Regions from separate parts of the Clostridium sp. NSJ-145 genome, predicted to be linked through region 3. Evidence: a T-box and tRNA genes for the amino acid it is inferred to sense, from the RefSeq annotation. Region 3 holds a T-box; the other regions hold tRNA genes.
The links. A T-box is a leader RNA that pairs with one kind of tRNA and senses whether it is charged. The one in region 3 lies ahead of thrS (threonine--tRNA ligase), so its partner is inferred to be a tRNA-Thr.
Positions count from the first base shown of each region.

Region 1: it encodes a tRNA-Thr, which carries the amino acid that the T-box ahead of thrS (threonine--tRNA ligase) is inferred to sense. The anticodon was not compared.
Region 2: it encodes a tRNA-Thr, which carries the amino acid that the T-box ahead of thrS (threonine--tRNA ligase) is inferred to sense. The anticodon was not compared.

Region 1 is NZ_JAJNOS010000015.1:34,118-36,376, forward strand. Features, by position in the region: gene LQE93_RS13225 (hypothetical protein) at 337-936, shown strand; tRNA gene LQE93_RS13230 (tRNA-Glu) at 1,057-1,131, shown strand; tRNA gene LQE93_RS13235 (tRNA-Val) at 1,141-1,216, shown strand; tRNA gene LQE93_RS13240 (tRNA-Asp) at 1,222-1,298, shown strand; tRNA gene LQE93_RS13245 (tRNA-Thr) at 1,324-1,398, shown strand; tRNA gene LQE93_RS13250 (tRNA-Glu) at 1,405-1,479, shown strand; tRNA gene LQE93_RS13255 (tRNA-Val) at 1,489-1,564, shown strand; tRNA gene LQE93_RS13260 (tRNA-Asp) at 1,569-1,645, shown strand; tRNA gene LQE93_RS13265 (tRNA-Thr) at 1,678-1,752, shown strand; gene LQE93_RS13270 (ATP-binding protein) at 1,898-2,259, opposite strand, start outside.
Region 2 is NZ_JAJNOS010000006.1:63,972-66,230, forward strand. Features, by position in the region: gene LQE93_RS06875 (hypothetical protein) at 1-399, shown strand, start outside; tRNA gene LQE93_RS06880 (tRNA-Tyr) at 587-671, shown strand; tRNA gene LQE93_RS06885 (tRNA-Thr) at 692-766, shown strand; tRNA gene LQE93_RS06890 (tRNA-Tyr) at 772-856, shown strand; tRNA gene LQE93_RS06895 (tRNA-Val) at 884-959, shown strand; tRNA gene LQE93_RS06900 (tRNA-Thr) at 965-1,039, shown strand; tRNA gene LQE93_RS06905 (tRNA-Tyr) at 1,045-1,129, shown strand; SAM riboswitch class I at 1,252-1,416, shown strand; gene metK (methionine adenosyltransferase) at 1,513-2,259, shown strand, end outside.
Region 3 is NZ_JAJNOS010000008.1:98,163-100,421, forward strand. Features, by position in the region: gene thrS (threonine--tRNA ligase) at 1-1,298, opposite strand, end outside; T-box leader at 1,371-1,584, opposite strand; tRNA gene LQE93_RS08815 (tRNA-Leu) at 1,752-1,835, shown strand; tRNA gene LQE93_RS08820 (tRNA-Gly) at 1,952-2,026, shown strand; gene LQE93_RS08825 (LysR family transcriptional regulator) at 2,115-2,259, shown strand, end outside.

The DNA of each region.
Region 1 (2,259 bases), on a different contig from region 3:
CTTTTATCTTTTAACTATATATTGTGTAATTTTCATAAAGCAAATTAAAATTTAACAATACTAAATGAAATACACTACTGGCATATGTTTGTAGGTTTAAGTTAGCCTACCAAAATTAAAATTTGGAGAATTAAAGAAAACTCATACTCATATACGATTGAATGAGTAAGTTTCACCAACTAAATTTAAAATTAAATAGTTTAAGGAAACACACTACTCGCATACGCTCGTAGGTGTAAGTTCGCTTAACCAAATTGAAATTTGGAAGCTCACTTAATTCTATCACAGTAATATTAGTAAAAAAACTATGGAATACTATATTGAGAGGTGAGAGTATTGTTAGTTAAAATTATTGACCAAACTTTAGAGGATTATGAAAAAGAGTTTAAGGTTAGAAGGATGAATTATGATCAAGTAGTAGTAAATTATCCTAATAGTAAAGGTATTAAGGTATTTGATAATAATGAGATAGAATTTATCACAGAAAGTGAAGTAGATGAATTTTTAATAAAATATAATGATTTTTTAAAAATAAAATTAAATAGAGGAATATCAGTAGCACTATATAAGGCTCTTTTAGAAATTATAGAATCACAATTAAATATTGAATTTAAAAATTTAAACTTACTAAGAGATAAACATAATGTAAATAAAAGAGGTGTTTGGGAAAAAGAAATAATAGCTGTTATAAATAATAGTATTCCAGTTAAAATTTTAGCTGTAGGACAAAACTTTAAAAAAATAGGATTTAATATAACTTTAGATGAAATTAATAAAGATGAATTTTTTGAAATGTGTCTTTTTGAAATTGAAAAAATACAAAATGAAATAAAATTAAAAGAAGATTCATTAAGTAGATATGGTATGGCAATAGAAAATTTAAAAAAAGTAGAAAAAAATAAAAGTGCTGAAAAGCCAGTAAAAATGCTGACTTAAGGGTGGATAGTGATAAGCTAAAAATAAAAAATAAAAAAAAGTTTTTAAAAAGTGTTGACACCATATTTAATTTTATGTATTATAGTTAATGTGCTCGGCAGAGAACGAGCAAGAAACCTAGGCCCCTTGGTCAAGCGGTCAAGACACCACCCTTTCACGGTGGTAACAGGGGTTCGATTCCCCTAGGGGTCACCATTTTAATATGGAAGCATAGCTCAGCTGGGAGAGCATCTGCCTTACAAGCAGAGGGTCACAGGTTCGATCCCTGTTGTTTCCACCATAAATGGCTCAGTAGCTCAGTTGGTTAGAGTGCCGGCCTGTCACGCCGGAGGTCGAGGGTTCGAGCCCCTTCTGAGTCGCCAATTTTTTAAAAAAACTATATAATATGCTGGTGTGGCTCAATGGCAGAGCAGCTGACTTGTAATCAGCAGGTTGTTGGTTCGACTCCGATCACCAGCTCCATTATATGGCCCCTTGGTCAAGCGGTCAAGACACCACCCTTTCACGGTGGTAACAGGGGTTCGATTCCCCTAGGGGTCACCATTTTAATACGGAAGCATAGCTCAGCTGGGAGAGCATCTGCCTTACAAGCAGAGGGTCACAGGTTCGATCCCTGTTGTTTCCACCATAATGGCTCAGTAGCTCAGTTGGTTAGAGTGCCGGCCTGTCACGCCGGAGGTCGAGGGTTCGAGCCCCTTCTGAGTCGCCAATTTAATTTTGGTGATAAAATATAATATTTATGCTGGTGTGGCTCAATGGCAGAGCAGCTGACTTGTAATCAGCAGGTTGTTGGTTCGACTCCGATCACCAGCTCCATGAAACTCTAGATAATTCTAGAGTTTTTTTGTTTTTATATTATAATACAAAAATTAAATTTATTTATAAAAAAAGACACTTTACTTTGTAAAATTAATAGTTTAAAGATTTATTATTAATTTAAGTAAAGCGTCTTTCTTATTATTTATTGTTGTTGAGATCTCATTCTTGCAAGATTAAGCTTTATTCTAACATCATTACCGTAAAACTTAAAGAAAGTGAAATTACCAACTAAACGAGAATAAACTCTAGTAGTATAACTTTTTTCTATATCTGGAAGATTTAAATTTGTTGATATAATCATCTTTTTATTATTTAATAACTTTTTATTTATTAAGTTAAATAATTCATTAGTAGAAAAGTCTGTTACTTGTTCAGCTCCTAAGTCGTCTATTATTAGTAAATCACAATTTATTAATAAATCTTCAAGTACATAGTTATTATTGAAAGTTATTTCTCTTAAGTCTCTTATTAAATCGTTAGATGTCTTATAGATAACTAGATATC
Region 2 (2,259 bases), on a different contig from region 3:
ATTTTAGTAGCTGTAAGTATTATATTTATAATAGTTTTGTATGAACCGAACGCTAAAAAGGAAAATGAATTTGATGAGATTAGTAGTAGCGTTATAGAGGAAACTATAGAGGAAAAATCCGTATCTAGTGATCAAGAGGTTATACAAGGATATACATCAGATATTTTAACTATAAGTTTAGATAATATAATTAATGAACTAACTTTAGATGAAAGAAGTGTTGTTAAAAGTATATTGGATAAACTTTCAGTAATTGATTGTGCAAAAGTTAATTCTATTTTAAATAGTGGTAGCATAGATTCAAAAGAAGAAGCTTTATCATATATAAAAAAACGATTGATAGAAGAAGACTATAATAGGCTTGAAGGAATCTTAAATCAGTATATAGAGTTAGTTTAATTAATAGACATATTAAATAATATATAAATAAGTAATATTAAGATAAATTAAGAAAAAGAGAGAAAAATAAAAATAAATTCTTAAAATGGCTAAATTTAAAGGTTGAAATATTATTGCTATGAATATATACTAGTCATTGTCAGTTCGGCAGTGATGCACGAAATGATGAAAGTTATTAATAAGACATGGGGGAGTTCCCGAGTGGCCAAAGGGGGCAGACTGTAAATCTGTTGCGATTCGCTTCGATGGTTCGAATCCGTCCTCCCCCACCATTAATAACTTAATTAAATATGCTGGTGTGGCTCAATGGCAGAGCAGCTGACTTGTAATCAGCAGGTTGTTGGTTCGACTCCGATCACCAGCTCCATTTATGGGGGAGTTCCCGAGTGGCCAAAGGGGGCAGACTGTAAATCTGTTGCGATTCGCTTCGATGGTTCGAATCCGTCCTCCCCCACCATTTAAATTTTAAAAATATATAAAACGTGGAAGCATAGCTCAGCTGGGAGAGCATCTGCCTTACAAGCAGAGGGTCACAGGTTCGATCCCTGTTGTTTCCACCAAATACGCTGGTGTGGCTCAATGGCAGAGCAGCTGACTTGTAATCAGCAGGTTGTTGGTTCGACTCCGATCACCAGCTCCATTTATGGGGGAGTTCCCGAGTGGCCAAAGGGGGCAGACTGTAAATCTGTTGCGATTCGCTTCGATGGTTCGAATCCGTCCTCCCCCACCATTTAAAGCATAGGTTATCTATGCTTTTTTTATTTTTTATATAAAAATATTACAATTTAAATTTATTGACATTAGTTATAATAGTTGTTAATATATATTACAGTAAATAAAATTTGATATTAGTTCTTATCAAGAGAGGTAGAGGGAGAGGGCCCTGTGAAACCCGGCAACCTGCTTCATTAATTAATAATTAAGAATTAAAAATGAATAAGTTATCATTTTTAATTATAATCTATTAATTGTATAAGCGTGGTGCCAATTCCTGCAATTAATTTTGCAAGATAAGAAAGACATGGTTGAATAGTAGGTCTCTTCTTTATCTTAAGAAGAGACTTTTTTTATCTTTAGAATTAATATCATCTTAATTAAGAGAGGAGATATATAATGAAAAGATTATTTACTTCAGAATCAGTAACAGAAGGACATCCAGATAAAATATGTGATCAAATATCAGATGGGATATTAGATAGTATACTAGCTAAAGATCCTATGGCAAGAGTAGCTTGTGAAACAGCTGTAACTACTGGAATGGTTATGGTAATGGGAGAAATATCAACATCATGTTATGTGGATATTCCAAAGGTAGTTAGAGAAACAATAAAAGAAATTGGTTATGATAGAGCTAAGTATGGATTCGACTGTGATACATGTGCAGTATTAACATCTATTGATGAACAATCATCAGATATAGCGATGGGTGTTGATGAAGCATTAGAATCAAAAACTGGTAATAAAGATGATGTTGAGGCTGTTGGTGCAGGAGACCAAGGAATGATGTTTGGTTTTGCAACAAATGAAACACTAGAATTTATGCCATTACCGATAGCTATGGCACATAGATTATCTAGAAGACTTAGTGAAGTTAGAAAAAATGGTACATTACCTTATTTAAGACCAGATGGAAAAACTCAAGTAACAGTGGAATATGATGATAATAAGGTTGTAAGAATAGATACAATAGTAATATCAACTCAACATGGACCAGAAGTTAGTCAAGAGCAAATAAGAGAAGATTTAATGGAACATGTAATTAAAGCGGTTGTTCCTGCAGAACTTTTAGATGATAATACTAAGTATTATATAAATCCAACTGGAAGATTTGTTGTTGGTGGACCACAAGGTGATAGTGGA
Region 3 (2,259 bases):
TATTTTTCAGTATTAGTTGGATCCCACTTAGAGAATCTATAAGTTATATCTTCTGCAATTCCTAGAGTTTCCATAACATAGTTTATTAAGTCTATAACTTCTCTAAATTCTGATTCAACTTGTTCAGGAGTACAAATTATATGTCCTTCTGAAAGTGTGAATTGTCTAACTCTAGTAAGACCATGCATTTCTCCAGAAGCTTCTTTTCTGAATAGAGTAGAAGTCTCAGCATATCTTATTGGAAGATCTCTATAGCTATGTTGTTCTGCATTATAAACAGTGAATTGGAATGGACAAGTCATTGGTCTTAAAGCCATAACTTCTGTATCTTTTTCTTCATCACCTAATACAAACATACCATCTTTATAGTGACTCCAGTGACCAGAAGCAACAAATAAATCATTTTTAGACATAAATGGAGTTTTAGTTAAAACATAACCTCTTTTTTCTTCTTCATCTTCAATCCATCTTTGAAGAGTTTGGAATAATTTAGCTCCCTTAGGCATGAATAGTGGAAGTCCTTGACCTACTTTTTCATCAGTAGTAAATATTCCCAGTTCTCTACCTAATTTATTATGATCTCTCTTTTTAGCTTCTTCTAAAGCTGCTAAGTGAGCCTCTAAATCAGCGTTCTTTAAGAATGCTGTTCCGTATATTCTAGAAAGCATCTTATTCTTTTCGTCACCTTTCCAGTAAGCACCAGCACTTCTTATAAGTTTTATAGCTTTAATATTCTTTAATGACATTACGTGAGGACCAGCACAAAGGTCTGTAAAATCACCCATTTTGTAGAATGAAATAACTTCATCTTCTGGAAGTTCATTTATTAATTCAACTTTATAAGGTTCATCCTTCATAAGTTCTAAAGCTTCATTTCTAGGAAGTTCAAATCTTTCTATTTGAGGATTTTCCTTTATTATTTTTTTCATTTCAGCTTCGATTTTTACTAAATCGTCTGCAGTGAAAGCTTTTTCTACATCAAAATCATAATAGAATCCATTAGCTATTGAAGGTCCTATAGCAAGTTTTGCTTCAGGGAATAATCTTTTAACAGCTGCAGCTAATACGTGAGAGATACTGTGTCTTACTGTATCCTTTCCTTCTTGAGAATCAAAAGTACATATAGCTAATTCACAATCTTCATTTAATTGAGTTCTTAAATCAACAACCTCTCCGTTAACAAGTCCACATTGAGCATTTCTTGCTAATCCTTCGCTAATAGATTTAGCAACATCTAAAACTGATGATCCATTTTCAACTTCTTTAATAGATCCATCTTTTAAAGTAATTTTAATCATTTTATATATCTCCTTTCATTTTGCTGTATAAAAAAAGCTCTACGTCACTTTTCTTATACAAATTTAGTATAGAAAAGGGACGAGAGCATATAATTCTTCCCGCGGTTCCACCCTTAATTGCCTAAAATTTAGGCCACTTAAATATCATCGTAACGTGATGTAAACGGACTTTATTAGAGTCACTCAGAGCTGGTTTTCAACTAGTTTCAAATAAAAATACTTACAGCTGATGTATTTTCTCTCTGGAAATGAAGTGGTAGTTTACTCGTCTCTTCAACGTTTTTATATATTTATAGAAAATATTATAAATATCTACATAAGAAATGTCAATAATTCGGATGATTTAATAATGAATTTAAAACTCTGAATGTGAGCAAAGTAAATATATTTTATAAATATTTCTAAAATATATTGTAATATATGGAATAAGGTGTATAATTAATAATATAGTAAGCAGATGTGGCGAAATTGGCAGACGCACTAGACTTAGGATCTAGCGCCTTTGGCGTGGGGGTTCGACTCCCTTCATCTGCACCATTTAAACCTTCGATTTATATCGGAGGTTTTTTATTTTATAAAATAGTTATAAAAATAGTGAACTTTTAATATAGATATAACAAGAAAATAAGTTAGCAAGAAATTAATAAATATTTGCGGAAGTGACTCAACGGTAGAGTGTCACCTTCCCAATGTGAAGGTTGCGGGTTCGAATCCCGTTTTCCGCTCCAAGAATAACTAATATTATTTAGATATAGTATTAGTTATTTTTTATTTTTGTAGTATAATCAATTCATATTACGAGAGAAGGTATGGTATATGAATATAAGACATTTAAAAATTTTTATAACTGTTGCTGATTGTGGAAAAATGAGTGAAGCAGCAGAAAGACTTTTTATATCACAACCATCTGTTAGTCAAGCTATTAGAGAAATAGAAGATTATTACGGAGTTAAGCTATTTG